2 regions of the Cellulomonas fulva genome follow, and region 1 is predicted to be linked to the other one. Evidence: riboswitches for the same ligand, from Rfam matches in the RefSeq annotation. Region 1 holds a riboswitch; the other holds the start of a gene.

The links. Region 1 has a riboswitch for thiamine pyrophosphate ahead of KIN34_RS10505 (YkoF family thiamine/hydroxymethylpyrimidine-binding protein). Riboswitches for the same ligand answer to the same signal wherever they lie in the genome.
Region 2: another riboswitch for thiamine pyrophosphate. It lies ahead of KIN34_RS05170 (thiamine ABC transporter substrate-binding protein); the one in region 1 lies ahead of KIN34_RS10505 (YkoF family thiamine/hydroxymethylpyrimidine-binding protein).

The regions. Positions count from the first base shown of each region.
Region 1 is NZ_JAHBOH010000001.1:2,353,293-2,359,625, forward strand. It holds gene KIN34_RS10490 (energy-coupling factor transporter transmembrane component T family protein) at 1-599, opposite strand, end outside; gene KIN34_RS10495 (ABC transporter ATP-binding protein) at 596-2,173, opposite strand; gene KIN34_RS10500 (ECF transporter S component) at 2,170-2,796, opposite strand; gene KIN34_RS10505 (YkoF family thiamine/hydroxymethylpyrimidine-binding protein) at 2,793-3,479, opposite strand; TPP riboswitch at 3,609-3,728, opposite strand; gene KIN34_RS10510 (hypothetical protein) at 4,030-4,497, shown strand; gene KIN34_RS10515 (alpha/beta hydrolase) at 5,204-6,333, opposite strand, start outside.
Region 2 is NZ_JAHBOH010000001.1:1,177,366-1,183,698, reverse strand. It holds gene KIN34_RS05180 (ABC transporter ATP-binding protein) at 1-92, opposite strand, end outside; gene KIN34_RS05175 (ABC transporter permease) at 89-1,879, opposite strand; gene KIN34_RS05170 (thiamine ABC transporter substrate-binding protein) at 1,890-3,029, opposite strand; TPP riboswitch at 3,113-3,226, opposite strand; gene KIN34_RS05165 (DUF11 domain-containing protein) at 3,301-6,333, opposite strand, start outside.

The sequences.
Region 1 (6,333 bases):
AACGCGGCCCGCGCGAGGGACGCGGGGTCGCGGGGGAGCGGTGCGCCCCGACGGCGGCCGGGGTCGCGCACGGCCTGGGCGCGCCGGATCGTCGTCCACGCCTCCGGCAGGCCCTCCAGCACGCGGTACCCGGCCAGGACGGCGTAGGTCACGTGCGCGGGCAGGCGGGCGTGCTGGTGCAGGCTCGTCATGAGCCGTGGTCCGTCGGTGGTCGCGGTCAGCACGAACGCGAGCAGGCCGACGACGAGCGTGCGCAGCGCGAGCGACGTTCCCACGGTCAGCCCCGTGCCGGTCACCTCCATCCCCGCGACCCGGGCCACGACCGGGCCGTCGCGGGTCACGGCGTTGACCGCCAGGATCGAGAGCGCGAACGGCGCGAACGCCAGCGCGGCCCGGGTGAGGGTGCGGACCGGCAGGCGACCGGCCGCCGCTCCCGCGGGCACCAGCAGCAGCCCGACCAGCAGCGGCGTCGCGACGTCGACCGGCACCAGCAGCACGGTCGAGACGACGAGCAGGACGACGAGCTTGACCGTCGGGTTGCGCCGGTGCAGCACCGAGTCGTGCTCCAGCGCGCGGCCGAACCGCGGCGCGCCGCTCATGCGGGGACCCGGTGACCGGCCGCGCGCAGCCGGGTCCCCTCGACCAGTCCTGCGGCCACCATCACGCGCGGGTCGGCGTCCGGGCCCAGCAGCGCGTGCGTCGGGGCGTGCGCGAGGACGCGGCCGTCCCGCAGGACGACGACCTCGTCCGCGACCGCGGCGACGAGCGCGAGGTCATGCGTCACGACGACGAGCCCGCGCCCCTCGTCGGCGAGCGAGCGCAGCAGCGCCGCGGTCGCTCCTCCCGTCCGGGCGTCCTGCCCGAACGTGGGCTCGTCCGCGAGCAGCACGTCGTGCCCGCAGACCGCCGCCGCGGCGACCGACAGCCGGCGCTGCTGCCCGCCCGAGAGGCGGAACGGGTCCCGGTCGGCGAGGTGCGCGAGGTGCACCGCGGCCAGGGCGTCCGCGGCGACGGCATCGGGGTCGCGCACGCCGGCGCCCGCTCCGCCCGCGCCTCGTCGGCCCGGGCCTGGTCTCCGCACGCCCCTGCGACCCGCGCGCCGGCCAGCGCGCCGGGGTCCCCACGCGACCTCGTCGTGCACCCGTCGCGTGAGGAACTGCTGCTCGGGGCGCTGGAACACGACCCCGACGGAACCTCCGGTCACGGTGCCGGCGTGCGGCAGCAGACCGGCGAGCGCCAGCAGCAGCGTGCTCTTGCCCGAGCCGTTGAGCCCGACGACCGCGGTGACGCGCCCCGGCCGCACGTCGAGGTCGACGCCGCGCAACACCTCGCGACCGCCGCGACGGACCGCCAGCCCGCGCGCCGAGAGCGCGGGCGCCCCGGCCGGCACCGCGCGCGCCGGCGGCGGTTCGAGCGACGCGCCGGGCAGTCGGACCCCGAGCGTGGCCAGGTGGGCGGCCTCGTCGTGCAGCACCTCGCGGGTGGGACCGTCGACGACGAGCCTGCCGTCCGCGCCCAGCACGAGCGTGCGGGGCGGGAGGTCGACGACCTCGTCGAGCCGGTGCTCGACCAGGACCTGTGCCGCGCCGTCGACGTGCAGGAGCCGGCCGACGGCACGGGCGGCGGCGGGGTCGAGCAGTGCCGTCGGCTCGTCGAGCAGGAGCAGCCGCGGGTCGGCGACGAGGGTCGCGGCGAGCGCGACCCGCTGGCCCTCGCCGCCCGACAGGTCCGCGGTGCGCCGGTGCCGCAGGTGCGCGGCACCGACGCGCGCGAGCGCCCGGTCGACGGCGGCGTCGATCGCCGCGACCGGCCACGCGCGGTTCTCGAGCGGGAACGCGACCTCGTCGGCGACCGTCGGCAGGCACAGCTGGTCCGCCGGGTCCTGCCCCAGCGTGCCGACGTCCCGCGCGAGGTCGGCCGGGGACGTCGCCGTGGTGTCCCGACCGCCGACCAGCACGCGACCGGCGACGTCGGCGTCGACGAGCTGCGGCACGACGCCCGCGAGGACGCGCAGCAGCGTGCTCTTGCCCGAGCCCGAGGGGCCGAGCAGCAGGACGCGCTCGCCGGGCGCCACCTCGAGGTCGACGTCCCGGAGCACCGCCCGGTGCCCCGGGTAGGCCACGGTCAGCCCGGACGTCTCGAGAACCGCGGTCTCGTGAAGGGCGGTGGTCACGCGACCGGGACCTCGTCGTGCGGCCGCTCGGCCGCCGCGGCCCCCACCCGACGAGCACGCCCGAGCGCCGTGTTGTCGAGCACGCCGGTGCGCGCGAGCGCGTCGCCCAGGACGCGCGCCAGCAGCCCGCAGAGCAGCACGCTCGAGACGACGGTGAGCCCCAGGCGCCAGGCGAACCAGTCCTGCTGGAGCCAGCCGAACCGGACCGCCCCGAGCGCGACCGAAGCGAGTCCCGCGCTCACGCCGGACGCGACGAACACGCCCCAGCCGTACCGGCGGTAGCGCGTCAGCGCGAACGGCAGCTCCGCGCCGGCGCCCTGCACGAACCCGACGAGCAGCAGCATCGGCCCGACCGGCGAGGCCAGGAACGCGACCTCGACGAACGCGGCGACGATCTCCACCACGATCCCGACGAACGGCTTGCGCACGATGTACGTCGCGAGCGGCGCCGCGATCATCCAGCCGCCCGCGAGCACGTGCTGCGCCAGGTCGCCGAACGGCCCCATCGCGAGCTGCAGCGCGCCCCACGCCTGCACGAGCGCCCAGTACAGGAACCCGAACACCACCGCGAGGACCGCCAGCAGCACCAGGTCGGCCAGCGTGAGGCCGCGGCGCGCGCTCACCGGGCCACCTCGCTCGTCGTCGCCGGGGCGGCCGACGAGCCCGTGGCCGCCCAGGACGGCGAGCCCACGACGACCGTCGCGTGCGTGACGACGTGCCGCACCGACGCCGCCGCACCGAGCCAGCCGGCGGCCACGGTGGTCAGGACGTCGGTGAGGTCGCCGTCGAGCCGCGTGACGAAGTGCTCCGACGAGACGGCGACCCGCTCGCGCGCCCCGTCGATCGCGGCCGTGATGGCGGCCATGTGGTCCCCGGTGCGGCCCGGCCCGCCGTCGTCGAGCGGGTACAGCGCCCAGTGCGCCGCGGCGCGCACGCCGCTGGGTGCCAGCACGGGCGGCGTGACGCGCGTGAGCAGCGCGTCGTCGGGCAGCGCGCAGTCGACCTCGCCCGGGCAGCCGCGGGAGAGCTGCACGTGTGCGACGACGTGCCCGCCCGTCCCGGCGGCGGCGACCAGGGCGGCGTGCAGGTACGTCAGCACGTCGGCCTCGGTGCCCCGCACGAACGTCGACACGTCGTCGGTCACCACCTCGACGCCGGTGCGCGGGGTCCGGCCGAGCACGTCGGTGAGCACGGCGACGAAGTCTTCCCGGTGCGGGTGCATCGAGAACCGCGCGCCGACGCCCAGGTCGGCGGGTGTGGGTGTGTGGGCGGGTCGCTCGGGGCTGAGGACGCTGTCGGGGGTCATGCGGGCTCCTTCGTCATGCCGGACCCCCGGGCAGCCCACGGCCCCGGCACCCGACGACGCCGCCCGCCCACCGTCCCCGGGGCGCGCGGGCGCCCACGAGCCCGGCGGACGTGACCGCGCCGGCGACCGCCGACGACGTACGCCCTGCTCCCTACGCTGGTGCAAACCAGGTCAGGTTCCACGGGTCTGCAGGTGGGACGGGTGTCCGGCCTGCACTCTCAGCGCTCGTGCGCTCCCCGGGGGCTGTGTCGTGGCCGACCGTAGCGCGCACCGCCCGGGCATCGGCACCCCGGTCCCGACTGGTGGACCAAGCCGCCGTCGTCGGCTCGGTCGGCCGCTCGCTAGGCCGTACGGGTGATCGTGTGCTGGGGGCTTCCTTCTTCAGGGGCTTTCCAGGACGCTCCCAGCATCGCGGTCGGTTGGCCGGGGTGTTCTTCGTTGCAGGGGGCTGTTGTGCTTGCGTGGGTGCGGACGCGTCGGGTTGTCGCGGCGACGGTGCGTACGTTTACCCGCGTTGTCGTGCTTGAAGGAAACGGTTAGGTGGTTCCCCGTGGCTGACGAATCCCGTCGCCTCCAGTTGGTGGCCCTGCAGCAGGGGGCGCTTTCCAACGCCTACGGCTTCGCGGCGATCCATCTCGAAGACCTGCGACCTCCGGCCGCAGTCGACAGTGCCGTCGCCATAGCAGAACTGCTCCGCGCGACCGAGGCAAGTCTCGGACTGGGAAGCGGGACTGGCCTTATCCAACTTGCGATTCCGCTTGGGCTCAGTCACGAGCTGAATACTTCGCCTCCCGAGCGTCTGTCCTGGGCGAATGACGACGAGCCGCCGTCCCTCTATTTCTTCGAACCCAGACACTGGGCGCTCCCGTCCGACCGCGAAGAGTACCGATGCCCCTGCGAGATCGCAGAATTCATTGGTCAGGAAGTGAACGCCTCCTACGCCTGCGGGCGAAGCATGGCTGAGCGAGGTCGTGGCTGGGAGTTCTCCAGGACCCTGTGGGTGTGGACGACGCACTAGAATCAAGAAGATCGACGATGGTAATGATGGCGGCCGGGACAAAGCGCGCCGTGGCAGAGTCGCTGCGTTCAAGGTTAATGCAGTCCAATAGTCCACCCGGATCTCCGCCGGAGGGCGGTCGAGTCTCACCGGATATTGTCTCCGGCGCGCGAGATCATCTCACGATGCGGGACTGCGTGCATTACATGTAGTGCTCCGCAGGGCAAGCCGAACGAGCAAATTCGCGCATGGGCACGAGCAATGGCCGCGCGTGGATAAGCGAGGGGGAGCCTGGCCCGGTGTCCCGGACAGTTGTGGTGTGGTGATCATGTCGCCGCAAGCACCTGTCCGCACGCGGGATCGCGGACCGCCGCGGGGGCTACCTCGACCCCGAGTTCCAGGCCACCACCCGAGCCCTGGTTCGCCAGGTCAAGAAGCGCTGCGCCGGGCGCGCCGAGTGGGAGACGATCGAACAGGCACGACACGAGACCGCTTCTTCCCGATGGGCGGCGTGAGGACTCCCATCATCGGAAGACCTCGAACCTCTACCCACACCGACGCGCGCCACCACACGACGCGCGCACCCGATCTACACCGTTGTCTCAAGAGCACCTCTGACAACGCCCGGGACCTGCGCAGCGCGTCGGACGTGTGCCGACCAATGAGCCCCTGGGTGCGTGCCGGGCGCTCGACCCGACTCAGGTGGGCGCGCCTCGCGGGACCGCGGTCAGGCCTCGGAGGCGACGAGCCCGACCACCTCGCGCAGCGTCGCGGTGTCCTCCTGCGTCCAGCCGTCGGGCGGTGCGACGGCGGCCCAGCCGTCGGCGTACTCCAGGTGGTAGTTGTGGCCGTGGCCGGCGGGCGCGGTGCCTGCGACGAACAGGTCGATCGTCGTCTGCCAGAACGTCACGAGAGGGACCCAGCGCGTGCTGGGCAGGACGTCCGAGCCGCGCGGCTCGGTCAGGCGGTCGGGCTCGTTGAGGATGAGGTGCGGCGACCACCAGACGACGCCGTCGGACGCGTGCTGCTCGTAGACGATCCGCGGGCGGTCCCAGTTCGTCCCGAGCTCCCACAGACCGCGGTCGCCTGGCGTGCCGTCGGCCGGACGGTTGGCGAACCGCACGGTCGTCCCGCCGTCGACGACCGGGCTGACCTCGCGCGAGCCCGCGTCGCGGCCCTCGGTGAGCTGGCCCCACAGGTCGGTGAACCCGGGCGTGCCGAGCCACAGCGCGCCGTCGGTGCGCGCCGTGACGTCCTGGACCGACGAGAACGCGCCCTGGCTGCCGTAGGAGCCCAGCGAGATGCCCGCGACGTACAGCAGCGGGCGGTCGTCCGCCGGCAGCTGGGACCAGCGCGCGTAGACCGCCTCGAAGAGCGCCTTGCCTGCGGCCGGCGGCGTCGACCGGTCGCCGACGAAGCTCACCCACGACGGCAGGTAGGAGTACTGCATGGATGCGATCGCGGTGTCGCCGCCCCACAGCAGCTCGAGCGAGTCGGACATCGACGGGTCGATCCAGCCGGTGCCGGTCGCGGTCACCACGGCGAGCACGGAGCGGTCCCACGCGTGCGTCCGGTCGAGCTCGGCGACCACGACCTGCGCGACCTCGTCGAGGCTGTCGCCGGCCCGCAGGCCCGCGTAGACGCGGATGGGGTCGACCAGCTCGCGGTCCGTCAGGTCCGCCACCTGCTGCCGCTGCTCGAGCGGCCGACCGCCCGCGACGAACGACCGCCCCTGCAGGCCCAGCTCGTCCCACGCCGCCATCGACCCGGGCGACCCGCTGCGCAGCGGGTCGCTGGGCTGCGTGACGCCGTCGGCGGTCCCGTCGTCGACCTGCGCGTAGACGTCGTTGAGCGCGG
Region 2 (6,333 bases), 1.2 Mb from region 1:
GCCGTCGTCCCCGGCCGGCCGCGCCGCGCCGCCGGGTAGCGGACCACCGCGTCGACCACGCCCAGCCCGCGCGCGCTCGTCGGACCCGTCACCACTCGCCTCCCTCGCCCGGACGACGCAGCCGCTCGCACGCCGCCACCACGCACGCGGTCAGGACCGCGAGCACCACCGACGCCGCGAGCGCCATGCCGTAGCTGTCCGGACCGGGCCGGCCGATGAGCCGGAAGATCACGACGGGCAGGGTCGGGTTGTCCGGCCGCGCCAGGAACGACGTCGCCCCGAACTCGCCCAGCGACGCGGCGAACGCGAACCCGACGGCCAGCCCCAGCGACCGCGCCGCGAGCGACACGTCCACGGTGCGCAGCACGCGCCCGGGCGCGGCGCCCAGGGTGGCGGCGGCCTCCCGCAGCCGCGGGTCGATCGCGCGCAGCACCGGGAGCACCGTCCGCACGACGAGCGGCACCGCCACGACCGCCTGCGCGATCGGCACCAGCACCGGCGAGCGGCGCAGGTCCGTGTCGAGGCCGAGCAGGTGGTCCATGGTGAGCAGGAACCCGAACCCGACGGTGACCGCCGAGACCCCGAGCGGCAGCATGAACACCGCGTCGAGCCCCGCGACGGCTCGTCGGGCCGCCGGGCGCCGGGGCCGCCGGGACACGACGAGCGCCACCAGGCCGCCGACGACCAGCGCGAGCAGCGTCGCGTCGACCGCGGTGCGCAGCGACGTCAGCGCCGCCTGCCACACCGTCACGGTGACGCCGCCGCCCGCCGTCCCCAGCGCGCGGTAGTGGTCCAGCCCCCAGGCTTCGCCGACGCGCAGCGAGCGCACCACCAGGTTGACCAACGGCACGGCGAGCAGCACGACGACGAGCGCGGTGACGCCGGCCGCGACGAGGGTCAGCGCGTGCCCGTCGCGCCGCGGCGTCCCGGGCTCGCGCCGCAGACGCAGCGGCCGCACGACGAGCTCGGGGTCGGCCAGGGCGAGCGCGCGCTCCCGGCCGCGGCGTGCGCGCGCCGCGACGGTGAGCGCGCCCGCCACGACGACGAGCTGCACCACCGAGAGCACGGCGGCGGCCCGCAGGTCGAGGAACTGCGTGGTCTGGATCCAGATCTCGGTCTCGATCGTCCCGAACCGCAGGCCGCCGAGCACCAGCACGGTGCCGAACGCGGTGGCGCAGAACAGGAACGCGAGCGAGGCCGCGGACACGATCGCGGGGGTCAGCGCGGGCAGCGTGACGGTCCGGAACGCGCGCCACGGCGTGGCACCGAGCGCGCGGGCCGCCTGCTCGGCGCGCGGGTCGAGCCGCTCCCACAGCCCGCCGACGCCGCGCACCACGACCGCGTAGTTGAAGAACACGAGCGCCGCGACGATCGCCGCGAAGGTCCCGTCGAGGTGCAGGAAGCCGAGCGGACCACCCTCGACCAGCAGCGACCGGAACGCGACGCCGACCACGACCGTCGGCAGCACGAACGGGACCGTGACCAGCGCGCGCACCACCGCCCGGCCGCGGAAGCGGTGCCGGTAGAGCACGTACGCGCCGGGCACGCCCAGCAGCACGCTCGCGCTCGTCGCGACCCCGGCCTGCGCGAGCGTCTGGCCGACGATCCGCCACGTCCGCGGCCGCGAGAACACGTCGGCGAACCCGGACAGGTCCAGGTGCCCGTCGACGACGAACCCGCGCCCCACCATCACGGCGACGGGGTACGCGAAGAAGAGCAGCAGGAACCCGAGCGGGAGGGCCACGGCGGCCGTCCAGAACGCGCCCGCGCCGACCCGCTCGAGCCGGCGGCCGTGCGAGCGACCACGACCCGCGGGCAGGGGCGCGGAGCCGGCGTGCGCCGGGTCGCCCTGCCGTCGGGTCGTGGTCGCGAGCGTCATGTCGGGCTCGTCAGCCGATCACCGTCGCCGACCACTCCTGGAGCCACGTGTCGCGGTTCGCGGAGATCTGGTCGGGGGCGACGTCGAACGGCTGCTCGGCGAGCGGGGCCCACTGCGCCCAGTCGGCCGGCAGGTCGACGGTCGCGCTCACCGGGTACATGTACATCGAGCCCGGGATGTCGGCCTGCACCTCGTCGGACAGCAGGAAGTCGAGCAGGGCCTGCGCGCCGGCGGGGTTCTGCGCGCCCGTCAGGACGCCCGCGTACTCGACCTGGCGGAAGCACGTGTCGAGCAGCGCGCCCGTCGTCGGCTCGGTGCCGCCCTCCGGCACCGTCGACGGCGGGGAGCTCGCGTAGGAGAGCACGATCGGCCGCGGGCCGTCGCCGCCGCCCCCGGAGAAGTCCGTGAAGTACGCGTCGGACCAGCCGTCGGCGACCTTCAGGCCGTTGTCGACCAGCGCCTGCCAGTAGTCATGCCAGCCGTCGGGCTTCGCGCCGATCGTCGCGAGCAGGAACGCGAAGCCCGGCGAGGACGTCACGGGGTTCGGCACGACGAGCAGGTCCGCGTACTCCGGCTCGGTGAGGTCGTCGAGCGTCGTCGGCTCCGCGAGCTTCTTCTTCGCGAACCACGCGTGGTCCACGTTGAGGCAGACGTCGCCGAAGTCGACGGCCGTGAGGGCACCCTCGTCGTCCCCCGCCACCGCGAACCCGGCCGCGTCGCCCGCGGCGTCGCCCTGCGCCGCGTACGGCGCGACGACGCCCTCCTCGAGCGCGCGCGACGCGAACGAGTTGTCGATGCCGAACACCACGTCGCCCAGCGGCGCGTCCTTGGTGAGCACGAGCTGGTTGACCAGCGCACCCGCGTCGCCCGGCTGCACCACCTCGACGTCGATGCCCGTGTCCGCCGTGAACTGCTCGAGCAGGCCGTCGGAGAGCGCGAACGAGTCGTGCGTGACGAGCGTGACGGTGGTCCCGGCCGCGCCCGTCGCCGCACCGCCGGCGGTGGCACCGGACGGCGTCGGGTCCGACGAGGCGGCGGTCGAGCCGGTCAGCGAGCACGCGCCGAGCGCGAGGACGGGGACGGCCGCCAGGGTCAGCGCCCGGACGGCGCGTCGGCGGGGACGCGCGGGGCGCGGTGAGGTCGTGGTCATGCGGGTGGTGCTCCTCCTCGGTCAGCAGGAGGGGTGCTCCGCGTCCGTCGTCGGCCGCGGTCCCGCGGTCGACGACGACCACGGAGAGAGAAAGCCCGACTCCCTACGCCGGTATCAACCGGATCAGGTTCGAGGGTCTGCGGTGGTCCGCACTCTCAGCGCCCGGGCTCACGCCCGACGCTCCCCTGTCGTTCACCACCGATCCTACCCGCGGCCCGGCCACGACCGGTCCCGCACCCGCGGGGTGGTCCCCCGCGGGTGCAGGACAGGATCAGACCCGCCGACGCCGCCGCGCCGTCAGGACGACCGCGAAGCCGCCGAGCACCAGGAGCAGCGCGAGCAGCGCGAGGGCGGCGGCGTTCGCCCCGGTGACCGCGAGCGGCTCGTCGTCCACCGGCGAGGTGACGGTGTCCGCGTCGTTGTCCGGGTCGGTGTCCGTGGACGGGCTCGTGACGGTGGCCCGGTTCGTCACCGCGCCCTCGTCCGCCGCGCGCGCGTCGACCAGCACCGTGAGCCGGATCGTCGCGGACGCGCCGACGCGGAGTCCGTCGACCGTGCAGCTGACGGTCTGGCCGTCCGCCGCGCAGTCGGCACCGCGCACCGAGTGGAACGTGAGGCCGTCCGGCAGCTCGTCGACCACGGTGACGGGACCCGGGTCGTCGGTCGGCCCGTGGTTGGTCACCGTGAGCACGTAGGTCGCCGCGCTGCCGACCTGGAGCGCGTCACCGTCCAGCTCCTTGGTGATCGCCAGGTCCACGAGCGCGGGCACCTCGACCTCGTCGTCGTCGGTCGCCGTCGCCCCACCCGGCTCGCCCGGTCCGGGCGTCGCGGTGGCGGCGTCGACGACGTTCGTCACGCTCGGGAACGCGTCGGCGCCCACGAGCACGTCGACGTGCACGGCCGGGGCGGTCCGGCCCGCGGCCAGGGTGTCGCGCACGCACAGCACGCGGGTCCCGTCGCTCGTCGGCTCGCCGACCGCGCACGTCCACCCGTCGCCGTCCGGTCGCACGTCGGTGACCGGCAGCGACGCCGGGACGACGTCGGAGAGCGTGACGTCGCGCGCGAACGACGGGCCGCCGTTCGTCACGACGAGGTCGAACGTGAGCGCCTCGCCCACCCGGGCCTCGCCGCGGTGCGACTTGTCCACCGTGAGGTCCGCGAGCGCGTCGGAGCCGCTGGTCACCGTGTCGGTGTTGTTCTCCTCCACCGGGTCGGGCGTCGAGGAGCGGACCGTGGCGGTGTTCGCCACGTCGTCGGTGACACCCGGCGCCACGTCGACGACGACGTCCAGCCAGACGGTCGCGGCGGCGGGCAGCGGCCCGACGAGCGCGCACTCGACGTCCCCGGTGCAGTCCCACGCGCTGCCCGGCGACGTGTCACCGAGCGCGCGGAACGTGAGGCCGTCGGGCAGGCCGTCCGTGACCACCACGTCGAGCGCGTCGGACGGGCCGAGGTTGGTCACCCGCAGCCGGTAGGTCGCGGTGCCGCCCGCGAGCGGCTCGTCGACCACGGTCTTGGCGATCGCGAGGTCGGCCAGGGTGCCGGGCGTGACCGCCGCGTCGTCCTGGTCCGGCTGGTCGCCGGCGCCCGCACCGCCGAGCCCGTCGGGCTGCGGCGTCAGGCCGGGGACCACCTCGACGACGTTGCGCAGCTCGGTCGTCGTCCCCGAGTCGACCGTGGCGGTCACGGTGATCGCCGGCGCGGGCCCGACGAGCAGGTCCTCGTCGCGCTCGCAGGTGATCCGCGGGCCGTCGGTGGTGCACGCCCAGCCGTCGCCCGACGCGGTCGCGTCGTGCACGCCGGCGGGCAGCGAGTCCACGACGACGATCGGGGTCTCGGCGTCGGCGCGGGACGTCGACGGGCCGACGTTCGTCACCTGCACGTCCCACGTCAGCGCGCCGCCGGCGACGACCTCGTCGGCGGGCGTGGTCACGGTCTTGACGATGCCGAGGTCCGCGAGGCCCGTCACCGTGACGTCGTCGGTGCCCGTGTCCGGGAGCGTCGCGTCGTCCGGCTGCGGGGTGAGCCCCGGCGTGACCGTCGCGGTGTTGGTCACCGTGCCGAGCAGGTCGGCGTCCAGGGCCACGGGCAGGTCGACCGAGACGGCGGCGCCGTCGACCAGCGTCGTCGGGCGCTCGCAGCGCACGGTCTCGAGCTCGCCGTCGTCGACGGGGTCACCCGCGACGCACGTGAACCCGCCGCCGGTCACCACGCCCGCGTCCCCGGGCGCGAAGGTCACGCCCGCGGGCAGGGTGTCGACCACGACGATCGGCTCGTCGGCGGTCGCCCGCGAGTCGGACGGGCCGCCGTTGGTCACCGTGAGCGTCCAGGTGAACGGCTCACCGGCCACCGCGTCGCCGCTGTGCGACTTGGTCACGCCGAGGTCGGCGGACGTCACCACGTCCACGTCGGCGGTGTCCGGGTCGGAGTCGCCGGACAGGGGCGAGGACGCGTACGCCGTGTTGGTGTACGTGCCCGCGTCGGCGGCGGGGTCGACGAGCGTGGTGATCGTCAGCGTCGGCGCGTCCGTGCCCGCGACCAGGGTGGCCGTGCCGTCGCCGAGCACGCAGGTGACCTCCTGCTCGTCGGCCTCGCACGTCCACAGCGGCGAGCCGGCCGTCGACGACGAGTCGTAGCTCAGCCCGGCGGGCAGCGTGTCGGTCACCGTCACGGGTCCGAGCACGTCGGACGGGCCCTCGTTGGTCACGACCAGGTCGAACGCGGCCGGGTCGCCCGCCCGCACCGACTGCACGTCGGGCGTCTTCGCGATGGTCAGCGTCGCTGCGGTGTCGACCGTGGTCGTCGCGTCGTCCTCGTCGCTCGTCGGGCCCTCGCCGTCGACGTCGGGCGTCGTCGAGGCCGCACGTGCGGTGTTCGTCACCACCGTGCCGTCCGCCACGCCCGAGCGGACGCGTGCGACGACCGTGATCTCGATCGGGTCGGCCGACGGGAGCAGGTCACCGATCGTGCACGTCACCGTCTGCCCGACGAGCGTGCACGCGTCGTCGTGCCCGGCCCAGGTGGCCGAGACCGGCGCGAGCGCGGTTGGCAGCGTGTCGGTCACGACGGTCGCGGCGGCCACCGACGGGCCGGCGTTGTCGACGACGAGCGTGTACGTCACGCCGTCCGGGTCGCCCGCGACCACCGTGGTCGGGTCGGCGTCCTTGGTGATCGACAGGTCCGCGGCGCGCACCACCTCGACCACGTCGTCCGCCGCGTTCGGCCAGTCGTCGTCGCCCTCGTCGAGCGACGCCGGGCCCTGGACCCGGGCGGTGTTGGTGGACGTGGCGGGGAGCGCGTCGGC